One region of the Paenibacillus sp. FSL H7-689 genome, then DNA from elsewhere that is predicted to be linked to it. Evidence: riboswitches for the same ligand, from Rfam matches in the RefSeq annotation. Region 1 holds a riboswitch; each other region holds the start of a gene.
The links. Region 1 has a riboswitch for thiamine pyrophosphate ahead of thiC (phosphomethylpyrimidine synthase ThiC). Riboswitches for the same ligand answer to the same signal wherever they lie in the genome.
Positions count from the first base shown of each region.

Region 1 (6,388 bases):
GAAGGGCGGTTATTGGCGTTGAGCAATAAACGACTGTACAGTTCTCAGGCATGTTTCTATAATGGTTTAAATATCTAAAAGATCCATGACATATACGAACTGTAAAAGGGGACTTAGCACATGATCACCATTGGTTGTTTTCACGCTCATTATTCTAACATCGCCTTAATTGAAGAGACGCTTGCTCCTTATGAAGTTGAATTGGTCCATTACGTCGATCCAGGTCTGGACCGTCTTAAACATGACGCTGACTTTTCCGCGGTCGTCATTCACGAGAAGGTAGCCCAGACGCTCCAATGGATCGCTGAGTGTCATGCCGATGCCATTCTGGTCACGTGTACCCTGTTTGCGACAGCATTGGAGCAGGAAGCCATACAGGTCCCTGTGCCTGTGATCGGCATAGATGATCCGTTATTGCAGGAGATGCGGCGAGTACCAGGAGATTACATAATAGCATTCACCAATCCGGCAACCGTTGAAGGAACGATGGCACGGTTGAATCGGGTATTACAGCAAGAGGATGAGAATGGGCAACTACACGTTGCCAAGACATCTCAGACGGAAGCGGTGTGCATCCCTGGGACATTTGAGTTGATTATGCGTGGAGATCAGCAAGGGTATCTCGAAGCGGTACGTGAAGGCTTACAGCAGATTGCTGAGCAGCATCCGGGTAAAACGGTAGTGGCAGCCCAGCTGTCTATGGCTCCCGCTGCTGCACAAGTTACAACGAATCGTGGTATTCAGATCCATAGCCCGCTGGCATTGCTTGCAACGTATTTGGAGAAGGATTTGGGCTTGGCTCGACAGTAGCTGCTGATTTGGAGTGAAGTAACAAGTTCTATCTGAAACTATGCAACTATGAACTCACTTACTTAGTAACACCACAAATTAACGAGGTGAACTAATATGCGATTCCTCTATATTGTTTTACTGTTTATAGTAGGTTTTTCCTGTTCCGCATTTCTATACGGAGGAGCACCAAAACTCAGTGATGCTCTTTTATTCGTTATCGCAGGAATTCTGTATAAGATATGGACCACACTTAATCACAAAGCTAATTCTGATAAAGGCTGAGTATGGTTAAGAATACATACATGACATAAAACTAAAAAAAGCCGTTCTTCTCTGCAATGACAGAGAGAAACGGCTTTATCTCTATTTCAGACTGCCCAGCTTGCGCTGTACCGGCGCCTAGGAGCGTGTCCGATATTCCTCGGCCTTTTCCTGCATCCCGGCAGCTACAGCCCCATTCTCGGACAACCCTTTGTCTGCGGCAAAGGCACGAATGTCCTGCGTAATGCGCATGCTACAGAACTTTGGTCCGCACATGGAGCAGAAATGAGCTTCCTTGGCCCCTTCTGCTGGCAGCGTCTCGTCATGGTAGGATAATGCCCGTTCCGGGTCCAGTGACAGGTTGAACTGGTCCCGCCAGCGGAACTCAAAACGTGCCTTGGACAATGCGTCATCGCGGCGTTGAGCACGCGGATGGCCTTTCGCCAGATCGGCGGCATGAGCTGCGATCTTGTAGGCGATGACCCCTTCCCGCACATCATCCTTGTTGGGCAGGCCCAAATGTTCTTTTGGCGTAACATAACAGAGCATGGACGTGCCGAACCAGCCAATCATGGCTGCCCCAATGGCGGATGTGATGTGATCATATCCTGGCGCAATGTCGGTCGTTAGCGGCCCAAGTGTGTAGAACGGTGCTTCTTTACAGATCTCCATCTGCAAGTCCACATTCTCCTTGATCTTATGCATCGGCACATGACCCGGGCCTTCGATCATCACCTGCACATCATGCTTCCATGCGATCTGCGTCAGTTCCCCAAGCGTGGCCAGTTCCGCCATCTGAGCTTCGTCATTCGCATCGTAGATACTGCCTGGACGAAGTCCATCTCCCAGTGAGAACGCCACATCATACCTTTTCATAATCTCGCAGATTTCTTCAAAATGGGTGTACAAAAAATTCTCCTGATGATGCGCAAGGCACCATGCTGCCATAATGGAACCACCCCTAGACACAATACCTGTCATTCGCTTGGCGGTCATGGGGATATAACGCAGCAGTACACCTGCATGAATCGTAAAGTAGTCCACGCCCTGCTCTGCCTGCTCAATGAGTGTGTCACGGTACAACTCCCAGGTCAGCGCTTCCGCTTCGCCATTCACCTTCTCCAGCGCCTGATACAGCGGCACCGTACCAATCGGCACAGGTGAATTGCGGATAATCCATTCCCGGGTGGTATGAATGTTTTTGCCTGTGGACAGATCCATCACCGTATCCGATCCCCATCGTACCGCCCAGGTCATCTTCTCCACCTCTTCCTCAATGGAAGAAGATACAGCAGAGTTACCTATGTTGGCATTGATCTTCACGTGAAAATGACGACCGATCAACATCGGCTCACTCTCCGGGTGATTGATGTTGGATGGCAGAATGGCCCGTCCACTCGCCAGCTCCTGTCTCACAAATTCCGGCTCCACGCCTTCACGAATGGCGGCGAATTCCATCTCAGCCGTAATGACTCCCTGTCTCGCGTAGTGCATCTGAGTCACGCAGCGTTCTGGCTGTGCCCGCAGCGGTTTGCCACGTAATCCGGGGTACTCTTCAGCGCCGGCTCTCTTCCCTCCGGGTTTCAGTCCGTTATCCTCCGGTTTAACTGTACGGCCCTGATAAGCTTCAACATCGCCGCGCTCTGTGATCCAACGTGTGCGCAGGGATGGCAGACCTGCGCGGATATCCGCATGAAATTCGGGATCGGTCATCGGGCCGCTCGTATCGTAGACACGCAGCGGTTCGTTATGCTCCACCCCTTGGGGAGTATTTGTGTCATGAAGGGCTATCTCACGCTCCGGTACAGCAATGTCCGGCCGTGAGCCCTGAATGTAGACTTTGCGGCTGCCCGGAAAGGGCTGGACCCGTCCGGCCGCCCCTGTTTCTTTTTCCACCTGCTGACCGTTATGTTCCTGTTCCATCGCTTGTTGTCCCGTTTGATTTCCTGTACTCATGTTCACTTGTCTCCTCCTCAGTGTTCGTCGCTTGTTTGGTTGGTTTCATCATTAGCTCGCTTACGTACCTGTCCCAAATCATGCGCAATGCAGAGAAGAAAGAGCGATCCTACACCAGACCAGGGGAGACACTTTTCATGTACAGTTAACAACAGACGGAGGCTGCCACAGATCATCGATCTATAAGACTTCCCTCCTCATCCAAGCCCACTTCCGCAGGTTATCGAAAAAGAAGCCCATAAAATCCGCGCTATATCGCCCGTTCCCTGTATATAAAAAAGCCGGTCCCCGAAGGAACCGACTTTTATGTCCATCACCAATAATGCACCTTTATGCAGCTCCTTAACGGAGCCCTACAAGGGTCACATCATGTGGTGGTTGTGGTCATATCGCCGATTACTTCCCTACGCTGGTATGATCCAGATCAGGTGCAAAGGGTCCGGAATCTCATGCGATTCCGTCTCAGTCCGGACAATTCGGACTCCCCCAGTAACGTTAATTAGTTGCAGCTTACATAAGCCGCCGTTCATATTCAATGAAGCTGGCCCCGCTGGGCCGTCCATTACAGAGTAGCGCAACCGGAACATAAAAACAACCTTTATATTCCAAATGATCAAACTCTATTGGAGAAAAAACTTACATCAACATCAGGATAACATGAGCCCCATTTGCGTAGCAGCATCCTTCAACACAGGTGCGTATTCATGCAATGTCTCCTGTGAAAGTCGGCTGACAGGCCCTGAGACCGAGAGTGCGGCTGCAATATTGCCTCTGCGATCCATAATCGGTACCGATACCGCGGCAGCTCCCGGCTCACGTTCCTCGTAACTTGTGGCATATCCGTTATCCCGGATATCTCCCATCTGCGCCAAATACACCGCGGGATCAATAAACACCGGCCATTCCGGCCCGTTCATCAGTTCTTCACGATCCTCGTCCGTGGCAAACGCCATCAGGACTTTGCTGGAAGCCCCCACAGACAGCGGGAGTCTAACACCAACGGGAGCAACTCGGCGGATCGCCTGATCACTTTGCACAGCCTGAATTCGAATCCGTTCACTCCCATCACGCAGGTACAGACTCACGGTCTCCCCCAATCGATCTCTCAGTCGCTCCATCGCAGGCAACAGCAGAATAGCGGGATCATCACTGCGGGACATATGAGCTGACAGCTCCCAGATTCGGATGCCAAGTCGGTACTTCTCTGTTGCTGCATCGCGGATCACGAACCCTCGATCCTCCAGCGTAGCCATCAAGCGGTGGACTGTACTTTTGTGCAGGCCGATCTGGCTGGCAATTTCGGTGAGTCCCAGATCACTGCGTGTGGTAAAACATAATAATATATCCAGCGCCCGTTCCACAGCCCGGACGGTTAACTTGCGATCTTCCATGGCATAATGCCCTCCTCATGTTTCATCACATGAAACTTGGTTACATAAATTATATGAGAAACGGTCTCATCTGTAAACCAAAAAGAGCCAAAATTAAAATAGGCCAACGTGTAAATTTTTCCTTTTTATAAGACTTAATCCCCTGTAATTTACACACTAAGGTAATGTTACCCATATATCTTAAGAACTATATAACAATTGCGTAACAAATGCCCTCAATCAATTGACTTTGACTATATTGGAACATACGATAAAGATATATTACATTAAGATATCGCTCTGAAGCAGGCTCTGAAATCGACGCAATTCTCTTTACATGTCGTTGTTATCTTCAACTGAACTTCAAAGGAGGGGCATTCATGTATCAATCATCCCAGAGCGAAGCCCCGCTGCAAACAAAAGTGTCCGATCTGCCCTCTTCCCTATCACCGAGGCTGATTCGGTTCAAACATATTATCGTAGCGTTGCTGCTCTCCGTTGTATTTTTTCTACTGTTTTGTTTTATTGCACTGCATGGTTATATCGCATGGGTATTATCCAATCCAACGGTAGCGCCTGTCTTCTCCAATCCGATGCAAGCCAAGAACATGAAGTATGAAGACATCACGTTCCCGGCAGCGGATGGCAGCCGCACGATGCAGGGATGGTATATACCTGCTGACAATGCTGCAAGCAAAACGATTATTTTCAGTCACGGCTATGGTGCTAATCGTGAAGAAACATGGGTACCCATGTATGACCTGGCACATTATGCCCATCAACTTGGGTTTAACGTGGTCATGTTCGATTATGGCTTCGCCTCACAGGTGAACAAAGCTGTAGCCACAGGTGGCAAAGCTGAGTCACAGCAACTGCTCGGTGCGATCCAGTTCGCCAAGCAACGTGGTGCGCAGGAACTGGTTGTCTGGGGCTTCTCGATGGGTGCCGGTACAGCGTTACAAACCGGACTGATTACGAAGGAAGTGGATGCAATGATTCTGGACAGTGCGTTCCTGCTGGAGCCAGATACGCTGTACCACAACATTCACAACCAGATCGATCTGCCACGTCAGCCTACACTGGAGATCATGAAACTGTTGTTCCCTGTTCTGAATGGTACCGGATTACAACAGATTCCATACCAGGAAGTGAAAAAGGAAGATTATCCGTTCCCGATTTTCTTCATCCATGGTACAGAGGACGAGAAGGCGCCTTATCCAATTGCGGAGCAACTCGCCGCCAACCAGACCAATCCGTACTCGGATGTATGGATTGTCCAGGATGCGCATCATGAGTTGATCTTCCGGGAGCATCCAAAGGAATATCTGCGCCGTGTCTCAACTTTCCTGAGTCATGTAACGAAAACAAGCAGTGACGATGTGCAAAACACGAATAATGGAGAATAACCAAATTTCAATCACCGAACTTTTCGTTGATTCCAGAGCCCTCAGGGGCTCTTTTTTTTCACTCATAGGACAACAAGCTCGGAGAATATACTCTTGGGACGCATGAACAGAGGGTCTGCATGCAATGAATTTCATCTGAAGGAGGTTCAACATAGATGAACTGGTATGAATATGGTCACCTTCTGCCTCTGCGGACATTGGAGGAAATCCGTTTCTGGAAAGAGCAGGAGAAAGAACATACACTCGTCATTCGTGCCCTGGTTCCTGATCTGGAGCCCCCATACGTCAAGCTACTGGAGGAATGGGAGGTTACCTTTGCAAACAGTGAGCGAGTAGCCAATCAGCTTTTAAAACAGCTATTGCCCGCAACCCATCCACCAGCCCCCTACATCGTTCGTTGTATCGATCAACTTGTGGCGGCAGCTCGTAAGCAATCGAGGGAGTTCATCAAACAGCTGTATGTTCTTCTGGAGCAAAGTGCTGCTGTGCAAGCTGTTCCGCTTGCCAAAGTACTCATTCTGCATTTTATCCGCGAATCGGAGTATTTTCTGGGCGTTTTGGATACGCTTGGCCAACCGGGCATCTTGCGTGAAACGGATTCGG
Region 1 covers NZ_ASPU01000039.1:59,817-66,204, forward strand. Annotated here, with positions in the region: gene C170_RS22120 (hypothetical protein) at 121-810, shown strand; gene thiC (phosphomethylpyrimidine synthase ThiC) at 1,192-2,976, opposite strand; TPP riboswitch at 3,394-3,507, opposite strand; gene C170_RS22130 (IclR family transcriptional regulator) at 3,657-4,400, opposite strand; gene C170_RS22135 (alpha/beta hydrolase) at 4,760-5,785, shown strand; gene C170_RS22140 (Fe-Mn family superoxide dismutase) at 5,941-6,388, shown strand, end outside.

Region 2 (6,388 bases), on a different contig from region 1:
GTTGAACGTAACCACATCTTGTATGATCCAATCCGCGATGATCGAATGTTTGGTGCAATGGCTGAAACGGATCTCAGGAAAGCTGAGGAAAAAACAGCGTTGGATCAATCCGTGCTGGAAAGTGTAGAAATGAACCGAGGAGCTACATACGAAGAAGTCTCCAAAGCGTTACAGCAGTTATCTCCAGTTCAGTTAGACCATGATACCCAGAATGAGACCATCACGCGCATTATGCAGAAACTTGAGGTGTATAACAAGCAATATGTACGCTGGTGGGAAATGATTATAGCCATTCTCATGGGTGCAGCGGGGTACTACATGCCCGTATGGCTCATGTTATTTCAGCGGAAAATGCGAAGGTTGGATATGCGACATGAAATCTATCAATTCCAGACAGTGATTTCCATTTTGCGTGAGATGGACCGTATGTCAGTTGAAGAGATATTGGAATGGCTTAATCGATTTGCCGTCATTTTCAAGCGCCCGCTGCAAAAATGTTTGTTGCATTTTGAACATGGACCAGAGCTTGCACTTGAACAATTAAAGGAAGAGGCGGGCTTGCCCGAGTTCCAGCGACTGGTTGATAAATTGCAGCTTGCCCTTGGAAAAATCTCAATACGTGAAGCCTTCGATGATCTTGAGAGCATGATGGCATTCTATTTTGAACAACGCAAGCAGGAATACAGCAAAATGATAGATGTCAAAGCATCATGGGGCAGAACCATCGGATTTACACCTATGTACGCCCTTATCTTTTTGTATCTGGTTATTCCATTGGTCGGTATGAGTTTCTTACAGATGAGTATTTATTATGAGCAAATTCAGAAACTGTAGCATAATTCATCTGTGTGACAGTCTGAAATAGTCTAATAACTTATAACTTGGGAGGATTTATCATGAACAATGCATCAAGCGCTTTAAAGGTGGCAGCAGGGATATTCTTAACAATCGCTTTGATCACAATTGTAGTTCTGTTGTTTATTTCGGCTCAGGAGGCAACCAAGACGGCCCAGAACAATTTTGCTGATATCCAAACCGAGTTGTCTCAGGCCGCATTTACGGTGTATGACGGAACAACCATCAGTGGATCTCAGGTAACCAACGCACTACGTAAATATGCGGACAAGGAACAGTTTGGTATTAAAGTGATTACGGGTAAAAATGTAGCTGGTCAATGGTACGGTAATCAGTTGAATATTTCTCAGGATCTCAATAATGCGGATTATGGCTCTGTTATTGGACCTGAAGATAAGGTGGGTATTATTAACCAAACCATGAGTGAAAAAGACAATCAGTATGTCAATCCAAGTGGTAAATTCAAAGCGATTATCGTGAAAGACCGATCGAACGTGGTAAGAGGGCTGATCTTCCAGCAATCCTGACAGGAGTTGGTTTAACATGTCCCGGAATACACAGCATCTCATGTTGTTTTGTACGGCGGTTGTCCTGTTTGTGACAGCCTGCCTGTACGGGCAACAGAATGTTAAGATTTTATCAACTTCATTGAATAACAGAGTACAGACAACAGCAGGTATGGAAGGTCGGCTGACAACAACATTGCATACCACCAAACCGGATCAGTATAAGGGCGCAGAAGTATTGCATACCGTGAGACAGATGACAGGCACAGGCATTCCTGTGGAGGTAGACGGAACTTCGTATGTGATTGATCCACTTGTCAGCAAAACAGCGACGATTCCTGTCCAGCTCGATGCCACCTACAGACCAGAGTTTATACGAAATGAAACTGGAGAACTGCTCAAGATTGTTTTTTGGAAGGAGGCGAGTGTGAATTGATTAATGCCGCATCCAAGCTGCTTGCCGTATTGCTCGCAGTCCTTTTGCTCTATGTGTACCCAGCTGCTGAAACAGCCGATCGGCAGGATGATATAGCACGTATGACGGCTGTTCAGAATGTAACACGTTTTGTTGATGCTGTCCGAACAAAAGGGTATATTTCACCTCGAATGTTGGCTGAGTTTGAGGAGAAACTGGCCCAGACGGGCAATGTGTATGAGGTGTCGATGGAACATTTACATAAGAAATATGTACCTCACTATATAGACCCGATGGACAATAACAGTTTTAACGGGACCTATGAGGTTGTGCAGGATGGATATTATTCGGCTCAGATTCGAGAAAGACTATTCCCATCCTCAGGTGTGATACCGGTTGATGATCCTGGCCGAAGATATACGTTGACGACAGGGGATTTTTTCACCGTGACACTCCAAAATACAAATCGTACACCTTCCATGCTCATTCGTGAATGGTTGAGTGGTACGGCTCAGGCTTCAGCAGTATTTGTAACATACGGAGGTATGGTCCTCAATGAAGATTACTGAGCTATCCATTGTATTTGTGCTGATCTTTTTCCCGCTCTTCTGGATCATCTCACTCCATACCCAAGATGCCGAGGAGGCTCAATATCTTGGCCAACGATACAGATCTGTACTTCAAACTGCAGTCATGGATGCAGGTGCAGTGATGCATCAGAATGAGAAACAAAATGATGAAGCAGGTTATGATTCAACCAAGTTTGTTAAAGCGGACAAAGAGCTTGCCTTGTTAACATTTACGCAGACGATGGCTTTGAATATGGGGATTCAGGATGATCCCGCAGCTATTCGAAACATGTTTAATTACATTCCTGCCTTAGTTATTCTGGATTATGACGGCTATTATATGTTGTCCACAGAAACAGAGTTGACAGGTAACCGTGAAGATTCTTTAAGGCAAGTGTGGAGCCCCAAGAAACCTTATACATATTCAGATTCAAATGGTAGCAGTATTAACTTTACACTGGACGACTACGTATATGCCTATGACGCAAGTGCAGGGAAATGGATTGAGGGATTTCAAAAAGAACTGGCTTCAACCACACAGATTCCTTTACTTCAGAATACCAGCGTATTTGAACAAGTTAGACAAAGCCGGATTGTGACTACTGTGCAGGATGATCTGGCTGATGTGATTAACCGCCATAATGAGTTTGCCAGAAAGAACGGTATTTCCTATACGTTTACGATGCCCCTGATTGCGCAGGAAGATTGGTACAACTCCATTAACGATACAGGGATTATGGCCTTTATCCAAGGTATAGGTGTGGGTGACCAGAAGATCAACAACTACGCAATCGGTGGAGGCAGACTCGTGAAGAAAACGGCCATCGTAGGTGGGGTAGATCCTTTAACGGGTATCAAGTACTATTATCCCTCCACTTGTGGTAATGGTTACCGTGCTGAAGAGGTGTTTACAGACGCAAGACAAGCAGCTGCACAAGGCTATTTCGAATATAAATGCTCTAATCGTTAGGGTAGCCTGTATGACAAAATTATGTAAGAGGTTCCTGAACTGTTTACATTACTTTCAGAAAAGACGGGACCTGTGCTAGAATAGGGTTTCGGAACAATAATAAAAGTAATGTCTAATAGATAGGAGCAACCTCATCTTATGAGTTTATTGTCAGTAGAGAACGTAAGTCACAATTTTGGAGATCGCACGTTATTTAAAAATGTATCGTTTCGTTTACTTGCCGGAGAGCGTGTAGGACTTGTTGGTGCCAATGGTGTGGGTAAATCCACATTAATGAACATCCTTACCGGTAAATTGCTTAAAGATAGTGGAAAAGTGGAATGGACACCTAAGGTCCGTTATGGATATCTGGATCAGCACACGAAGCTTACCCCAGGCAAAACCATTCGTGACGTTCTTAAAGATGCATTCCTTCCGTTGCTTGAATTAGAAAAAGAAATGATGAATATAACGGACCAGATGGCAGATGCAGATCCAGATAAGCTGGAGCAGTTGCTGGAAGAGATGGGCGATATTCAGGAACAACTGGAACAGGGCGATTTTTATCTGATTGACGTAAAAGTGGAAGAGATGGCCAATGGTCTTGGTTTGTCCGCAATTGGTCTTGATCGGGATGTCGCAGCTCTAAGTGGTGGGCAACGTACCAAGGTGCTTCTTGCCAAGCTTCTGCTTGAGAAACCTACAGCCCTTTTGCTGGATGAGCCGACCAACTATCTGGATGTAGAGCACATTGAATGGTTGTCACGTTACCTGAAGGACTACCCTCATGCGTTCCTCTTAATCTCCCATGACACGGAATTCATGAATGAAGTAGTAAATGTCATTTATCATTTGGAATTTGCCAAATTAACGAGATATGCAGCGAACTATAACAAGTTCCTTGAGATGGCTGATATGAATAAAGCCCAGCATATTGATGCGTACGAGAAGCAGCAAGAGTACATCAAGAAGCAGGAAGATTTCATTCAGCGTAACAAGGCACGTGCTTCAACTTCAGGTCGAGCGAAGAGCCGGGAGAAACAGCTGGACAGAATTGAACGTATTGATCGTCCAGATGAAGCGGCCAAACCAACGTTCAAATTCAAGGATGCCCGTGCGAGTAGCAAAACGGTCTTTGAGGGCATTGATTTTGAAATTGGATATACGTATCCTTTGCTGCCTAAGATGACAATGACAATTGAACGTGGTGAGAAAATTGCCATCGTAGGTTGTAATGGTGTGGGTAAATCGACGCTGCTGAAAACCATCTTGGGCAAAATATCTCCACTCAGTGGAAAAACCTTTTTGGGAGATTATCTCGAAACGGCATATTTTGAGCAGGAAGTTCGTGCTGGGAATATCACGCCGATTGAGGATGTCTGGAATGAGTTTTCACATTTGACCCAGAATGAAGTCCGGGGTCATCTCGCTCGTTGCGGGTTGAAAAATGAGCACATTACCCGTCCGCTTAACATGCTGAGTGGTGGAGAACAAGCGAAGGTTCGTTTATGCAAACTCTTGATGCGTGAAAGCAACTGGATTCTATTCGATGAGCCGACGAACCATCTGGATGTAACAGCCAAAGCGGAGTTGCAACGTGCCTTGCAAGAATTTAAGGGAACGGTGTTGCTGGTATCTCATGAACCTGATTTTTACGAGGGTTGGGTCACCAAAACATGGAATGTCGAAGAATGGTCTGAGAAAAACTAGACAATTCAAGCAACGTTTAACAGAAATGAACAGTGACAAAAAAATCCTTCTATGGTAACATAGGCTACAACTTCATATGAACACTAGGGGGGCCGCACGATGTGGCTGAGATGGAAGAATGCGATTCCGGACCCTTTGCACCTGATCTGGATCATACCAGCGTAGGGAAGTGGCGAGCGCGTTTCAGTGAATGACGTGAGCAAACGGCAATTCGAAAGAATTCAACCGTCTTGCTTAGTAAATTGAAACATGCAGTTGCGTGTATAACGTTATGGCTATAAGGTCTATAGCTTTATTGCACGAAATGAACTGTATGTATCAGTCAGTCATCTGGTCCTATAATTAATACGCAGCCACTCCCCTACGGGAGTGGCTTTTTTGTGTTTTCATAGCATTCACGCATGGAAGGAGATGAAAAGTACGGTAATTTATCATGAACGTGTACACGGATCATTTGAACTGCATGTTGTATCTACGGGTGCAGGGGATCAAGCATCTTTTGTAAAAGCTGCAAAGGACGTTTGGCCATGGGTGGACTACATCCATATACGAGAGAAACAACTCTCGTGGCAACAAAAGATCGGTTGGGCTGAAAGTCTGCGTGGTGTTGGCGTTCCGTCTTGTCGCATCGTTATCAATGGTTCAGAACTGCCACCACAGAATGACATCTATGGCGGTGTGCATTGGGGGCAAGAGGCTATACGTAACTACAACCCTGCTGTTATAAGCAATGTCCAGCGAATTCGTCTGGGTGTATCTGTTCATTCAATCGATGAGGCAAAAATCGCTGAAGAACGGGGAGCCGATTACCTTTTCTTCGGGCATGTCTACTCAACCAACAGTAAGCCTGATCTTGAACCAAGAGGATTATATGCTCTGGCTGAAGTGTGCTCTGGTGTTTCCATTCCTGTCATGGCGATTGGGGGCATCGAACCGGGAAACATTCACGCTATTCGCTCTGCAGGCTCACAGGGAGTCGCTGTGATTTCAAATGTATGGGCGAGCGATTCCCCGGATCGGGCCGCTGAATCATTAAGGCAGGCTATCGTTGCTACAGAAAGTTTGAGCCGCTGAATCAAGGAGATGAGAGGATGAAAAAGATCATTACTGATAGACCGGATAAGATTTATGCAGAAACGATTATTGTAGGCGGAGGCGTTGTTGGATGTGCCATTGCGTATGAGCTTGCTTCCCATGGACAGGATGTGCTGTTACTGGAGCGTTCGACGATTGCAGGAGGCACTTCTTGCGCAGCGGCTGGGATGCTGGCAGCAGACAGTGAGGATTTTGCTCATCCTTTGATGGCTAAGCTCGCCAGGCAGAGTAGACAGTTACTTATCGAGCAACAGGTGCTAATGGCTACACTCAGTGAGGTAGAGACTGG
Region 2 covers NZ_ASPU01000028.1:158,368-164,755, forward strand. Annotated here, with positions in the region: gene C170_RS20340 (hypothetical protein) at 1-834, shown strand, start outside; gene C170_RS20345 (hypothetical protein) at 897-1,382, shown strand; gene C170_RS20350 (hypothetical protein) at 1,399-1,797, shown strand; gene C170_RS20355 (hypothetical protein) at 1,794-2,345, shown strand; gene C170_RS20360 (hypothetical protein) at 2,332-3,315, shown strand; gene C170_RS20365 (ABC-F family ATP-binding cassette domain-containing protein) at 3,454-5,004, shown strand; TPP riboswitch at 5,080-5,189, shown strand; gene C170_RS20370 (thiamine phosphate synthase) at 5,416-6,078, shown strand; gene thiO (glycine oxidase ThiO) at 6,096-6,388, shown strand, end outside.
Region 2: it holds a riboswitch for thiamine pyrophosphate, as region 1 does, so the genes downstream of both, C170_RS20370 (thiamine phosphate synthase) here and thiC (phosphomethylpyrimidine synthase ThiC) in region 1, are expected to answer to the same signal.

Region 3 (6,388 bases), on a different contig from region 1:
GGGTGCCGAACAACAGCAGCAATGGAACGTACAGGAATGTTCTCGCCACGCGCGAGCAAGATTTGGGGCTGGTAGCTTAGGGCCAGATCAATTTTTCCGGCAGCAACAAGTTTGAGCGAATCATTGGTATCCGCAGGCATCTGAATTTCGACATCCAGACCTTGGTCTGCAAAGTATCCTTTTTCCTGAGCCACATAGATGAAGGAGTGTACTGCATTCGGGTACCAGTCGAGCATGATAGACAGTTTATCTTTGGCCTCTGATGTTGGTTCGGTTGCAGACGGATCTGTTTGCTGTGCATTAGTTGCAGAGTCTGTTGTTGGCGTGTTTTTGCTAGTATTCGTGGTGCTGCATCCGCTAATGATCAGGAAAAGGCTAATTAGCATGATGGGAAGCAAGGAGTATATACCTTTGTTATTCATAAATGAAGTTCCTCATTTCATCGTTTTGATTTGTAGAAAATGGACAGCAGCATGTTAACGATAATGTGACAGTGAACTGATTGAAGATGCTGCTGAAATTGTGCATAAGATATGTTTTGTTTTGAAGATTGTAACTACTGTATTTACATCTAATTTCTGTCTAAGTATTATCCAACCTTTCTTTTGCCTCCATGACGATGACGCCGTATGCTAAATCGTTTCTCCAGCCAGGTAATCAGTACAAACAAAACGATCCCAAGCAGGGATAACAGCAAAATGGCGGCAAACATCGCATCCGTGTTCATGTTGCTGGACATACGACGGCTGAAGTACCCTAGACCTTTGCTACCACCGAGCCATTCGCCAATCGTTGCCCCAACCACGCAGTACACCACAGACATCTTTAGCCCCGAGAAAAAAGAGGGAAGTGCCAGCGGAACCTGGAGTTTGCAAAAAATATCCCACTTGTTGGCGCCCATGGTGAGCAGTAGTTCACGCTGCTCCGGATCGCCTTGGCGGAGTCCATCGTAGGTACTGACCACAATGGGGAAGAATGCGATTAAAAATACCACCGCGACTTTGCTCCACAACGTGTAACCAAACCACAAGATAAATACGGGGGACAAGGCGATCAGCGGGATGGTCTGACTAATTACAATGAAGGGATACAATGCCTTTTCAATCGATCGGTTCATATGCATGCCTGTTGCCAGCGTAATTCCAGTCACTATGGACAAGACAAAACCAACAACAACCTCCATAAAGGTAGCAGGCAGATGGATGGTCAACAGCAGACGGCGATGCTTAACCAGTGAGCTTACGATGGCCGTGGGTGCAGGAATGATGAAGGAGGGCACCCATCCCATACGCACAATCACTTCCCAGATCGCCAGTAATAAGAACATGAGCATAATGAACAGACCATATTGGGAAAACGACCTCGAGAGCCACTTTGAACACCACGTCCAGACGCTAACCTCAGCTCTATCGTGCATGCAATTGTTCCTCCAGTTGTTGCCTCATCTGCACGAGAGCCGGTTCGTAGATCATGTCCGAATGCCTTGGGCGTGGTAAAGGAACCGTCATCTCCTGCAACTGCTGACCTTGCCCTCCTGGAGTTAACAGAATGATACGGTCACTTAACAGCAGGGCTTCTTCGATGTCATGTGTAATGAACATCACGGTTTGGCCAAAGCTCTCCCACAGCTCCAGCAACCAGCGATGCATTTCTCGTTTGGTTAATGCGTCGAGTGCACCGAAGGGTTCATCCAGCAACATGAGCTGCCCGCCTGTAAGCAAGGTACGAAGCAATGCCACCCGCTGCCGCATGCCGCCGGACAATTCATCTGGATAGGCCTGTTCATAACCCGACAGGCCGAACCTTGCCAATCCAGCTAGGATGTTGGCACGTAACTTGTCCTTGTCCTGTCGGCCTGGTGCAAACTCGGAAGGAAGCATGCAGTTCTCCATGACGGTTCGCCAGGATAACAGCAGATCTTTCTGTGGCATATAGGCGACTCGTCCGAGCCGTTGTCCTTGCGGGACATCAGCTATATCGATGGTGCCAACCGTTGGTTCATGCAAGCCTGCGAGCAGCTTGAAGAGCGTGCTTTTACCTGATCCGCTGGAGCCGATGAGCGAGACAAATTCTCCTTGTTGAACCTGAAGCGACACATTGGAGAGCACAGGGGAATCCTTTTTTTCGGGAAAAGCAAAGCTTACGTTGTGAATGGTTACATGGTTATACATCTGATCCTCACCCCCTTGATGTCAGACTGCTGCAATAACAACGGCATCCTATACTCTGCAAAAGGAACAAAAAAGACCCACCCATTTCCGGAGAAATGAGTGGGTCTGTAAGTTAAATCCGCAATTTATCTTCACATACATGAAAAAATTCCGCTTACTAAAAGGCCGCTCCACTTCCCTCCGCTGGTATGATCCAGATCAGGTTCAAAGGGTCCGAATAGTCATATTCGTCTCAGCCGCAAGGCTCCCCTAGTGCAAAAGTTCAAGATATGCAGTTGTGTGTTCAGCATATATCACTTGAACATGAACTGTAAAGAGGCAGCGTGATAGAATTCTTGAGATGAACTTGGAGTCAGACCCGAACAACTGAACAATTTACCTGGGCTCCCTAACCCGATATAATAGTGGTGGCGCATATTGGCCGGATCACAAATGCAGGCGGGATTGTTCTCCCTCCGAAGCAGAATGGGGACCCGAGTTGAAAACGTTCAAAAAAGTATATATTGAGATCACGAGTATCTGCAATCTGGCATGCAGCTTCTGTCCGCAGACACAGCGTGCCAAAGGATTCATTGATCCTGAAGTCTTCAACAATATACTGGATCAAGTTAAACCACACACCAATCATATTTATCTACATGTCAAAGGTGAACCCTTGTTGCATCCCAAAATAGATCTGTTGCTCGATTCCGCACATGAGAAGGGACTCAAGGTGAACATTACAACGAATGGTACACTGCTGCCCAAGACTCAGCATAAATTGCTTGGCAAACCGGCGCTGCGGCAGATGAATTTCTCCCTGCACAGCTTCGATGGGCATGAAGGTTCAACAGATCGTGACGGATACCTGCGTCATATTTTGTCCTTTGTACACGAGGCCGTTAAGCACAATGTCATCATCTCATTCCGACTTTGGAATCTGACGCAGGATAACTTCACAAATGCTCAGATGAATCGAAATCGGGAGACCCTTGAAGTATTGGAACGTGAATTCAATCTCGACTTCCGCATTGAGGAAAAAGTAGTTCCAGGCAGTGGGGTCAAAATTGCCCCGAATGTATACCTGAATCAGGACCATGAGTTCCAGTGGCCAAGTCTGGATGCGCCTGAAGATGACGGTAAAGGCTTTTGCCATGCACTTCGCGGTCAGGCAGCTGTGCTTGTAGATGGAACGGTGGTTCCATGCTGTCTCGATGGCGAGGGTGTGATTAACCTGGGTAATGTGCACGAGAAGTCATTCTCGGAGATTATTGAGGGTGAGCGAGCGAACAATCTGGTATATGGCTTCTCCAAACGCGAAGCTGTAGAAGAGTTGTGTAGAAAGTGCGGTTATCGTCAGAGATTTGGAGCCTGATATTTTATATCAGCAAGCCAGAAGACATTCAAGATCACACATTTGGAGACAAATGTAGTGGTCTTTTTTTGTTATTGGGGATTAAGTGAGGGGTACATACGTTACAAATGAGCATACCAGAGGTTGATATCAGCATATTGTTTGAGAAACCTGATATGCAAAAAATGCCGATATGACAGGGATTGTGCGTTGTCATGATATATCTGATCTAATGATTATTCTAGTTACCTCCCTTATTTGGTAAGATTAGGTTGTAGATCGGACAGAGGTGCACCTCTGACGATCTTCCAGTACAAGCCCAGGCTGTACACTACCAAAAAACGAGAGAATAAGGGAGGAATAAAGTTATGAAAAAAATGTTGACGTTGTTACTGTCCGCTGGTTTGGTTGCTTCTATATTTGGTGCAGTTCCGGCTGCGGCTGCGCCTACGGTTGTAAATTCAACCATTGTGGTTCCAAAGGGCACGACCTATGATGGTCAAGGCAAAACATTTGTAGCTAATCCTTCCACACTGGGCGACGGATCTCAAGCAGAAAATCAGAAGCCAGTCTTCCGTCTGGAGGCAGGGGCCACGCTCAAAAACGTAAACATTGGATCACCAGCTGCTGATGGTGTTCACTGTTATGGCAACTGTAATATATCGAATGTGGTCTGGCAGGACGTGGGCGAGGATGCACTGACATTGAAGTCTGCCGGAACGGTTAACATTACCGGTGGGGCAGCGTATAAGGCTTATGATAAAGTGTTCCAGATGAATGCAGCTGGAACAATTAACATCAAAAATTTCCGTGCAGATGATATTGGCAAACTGGTTCGCCAAAATGGTGGAACTTCCTTCGCAGTTAACATGACGCTGGATAACTCCAACATTTCCAATGTGAAAGATTCGATTATGCGTACAGACAGCAGCACATCACAAGGGAAAATTACGAATACCCGTTATTCCAAAGTACCAACGTTGTTCAAGGGGTTTGCTTCAGGGAAAACGAGCCAGTCTGGGAACACGCAATATTAGACAGAAGATTGAATCGCTGGAGTTGGTAAAAGTTTAAGCTCTGCTTGTAATTTGAAGTTAAAATATAACGCCAAAAAGAGCGTTCCAAGGTCATTGTTACAATGACTTTGTGGGACGCTCTTTGTAATGCAGATGTCATAGTATAGTTCTGCTGAGCAATGTTTTATAGAGGATGCTCAAATTATTGCTCTCCCGGAACTTCAACGATGACTTTGCCTTTCTCGGGGACAACAGAACCGGTATCAATAGAGCCCAATTTGTTCATGATTTCGTAAGAGGTTTCTTCAAGCATGCGAGAGTACTTAAATGATACGAGTGTTTGACCTGCTACGGAAGGACGAGTCCCTGCTTCAGCAACGGCTTTGTTTTTAATAAAGAACAGGTCACCGATGGTTCCGGCATTTTTGCTGATGTTAGCCTGCCATTGTAGCAGTGCACTTCCATTTTTAAGGATATAATAACTGATCAGATCGTTATCCTCAACAACGAAGAAACGATCTTTTTTACCTTGCTCAAAGATGTATTCAATGGATGAATCCACCGGACCCAAAGGATTGCGAATGTCCAGACTTGCTTGTCCCAGTTCAGAGAAGCGTGGCAGATGCAGTGCGGCTTCACGCGCCACAGTCAGATCGGAACTGTTATATTCTTTTACAATCGTAGCGTCGGTAGTGTAAATGTAGGCTTCCTTGGCCTTCTGGTTCCACTGCACCTTGGCACCAAAAGCTTCACCGATGGCACGGAGCGGAAGCATCGCTTTACCATTCACCAGAATCGGCGCTGAGGATAATGTCGCATTCTGACCGTTTTTCTTCATTGTTTTGCTGTTAGGTGTAAGGACATACTTATCGCTGCCTGTGCTAATGCTGATCTCTTTTGTTTTGTTATTGTAACCAAACGTATAGTTGCCGAGGAATTGAAGCTCCGTCAATGCCACGTACGTAATACCCTGCCGTATGACAACATCATATTGAGCTTGAACATTGTTAATATAAGCTGTCGGTTTAGGTTTAGTTGTTGCGGCTTCCGCCACAGTGGATGAGAGTAAGGCAGGTGCCGTGCCTGCGGTGAGTATCGAAGCGGCAAGGACCATTTTCCATGTTTTAAGTTGCCAAACAGAATTGTAATCTTTCATCACTATCAATCTCCCTTCTAAATGTTTAAGACGGACTACATAACCTAAATGTTTCATATTATGGAAAGTGAACCATCAGATTCTTTCCCCTGTTACCCCAAATGAAGTATGATGCTTTTTCTAGGGATTGCCACAAATACCCATCTGATGTACATTAGAAGCAATGAAATAAGTGAACCGGGAGCTCAATGAAGTTGGGCTGAGAGAGTGGCCTTGTGCCGCTGACCGTACATCTGATCTGGGTAATGCCAGCGTAGAGAACATGGATTTGCGATATGTAAGGGTGAATTGTGGGAATGAACGTGGATGAACAACAGACCTCTTTGAACTGTGGTGGTGTATCTGCCAGGGCGGAGGGGTGCTGGTTGATATTCCGTATTTCCGACATCCATCCAATACATCATTGTGAAGATTGTCCACTGTACGTAAGGCCTGCCCGGAACCGGGGAGGCTTTTTCGTTTAATTTGATAACCCCCACAGGGAACAAAGGAAGGACGTAGAGAACATGGCAACAACAGCAGGCAACAAGCGATTGAAACTAACGGATATTCTGGTAACCATCGTGATCGCAGTAGTGTTTGGGGTAATTTACAAGATATGGGGACCTACATATGACTTGATGAAACCATTTGGTGTTCATGCGGAGCAGATGATCTACGGCATGTGGTTTATGGCGGGCACGTTTGCTTTTGTTATCATTCGTAAACCAGG
Region 3 covers NZ_ASPU01000005.1:3,792-10,179, forward strand. Annotated here, with positions in the region: gene C170_RS02785 (ABC transporter substrate-binding protein) at 1-422, opposite strand, end outside; gene C170_RS02790 (ABC transporter permease) at 590-1,417, opposite strand; gene C170_RS02795 (ABC transporter ATP-binding protein) at 1,407-2,171, opposite strand; TPP riboswitch at 2,330-2,432, opposite strand; gene C170_RS02800 (radical SAM/SPASM domain-containing protein) at 2,650-3,525, shown strand; gene C170_RS02805 (pectate lyase) at 3,873-4,541, shown strand; gene C170_RS02810 (copper amine oxidase N-terminal domain-containing protein) at 4,723-5,676, opposite strand; gene C170_RS02815 (ECF transporter S component) at 6,183-6,388, shown strand, end outside.
Region 3: it holds a riboswitch for thiamine pyrophosphate, as region 1 does, so the genes downstream of both, C170_RS02795 (ABC transporter ATP-binding protein) here and thiC (phosphomethylpyrimidine synthase ThiC) in region 1, are expected to answer to the same signal.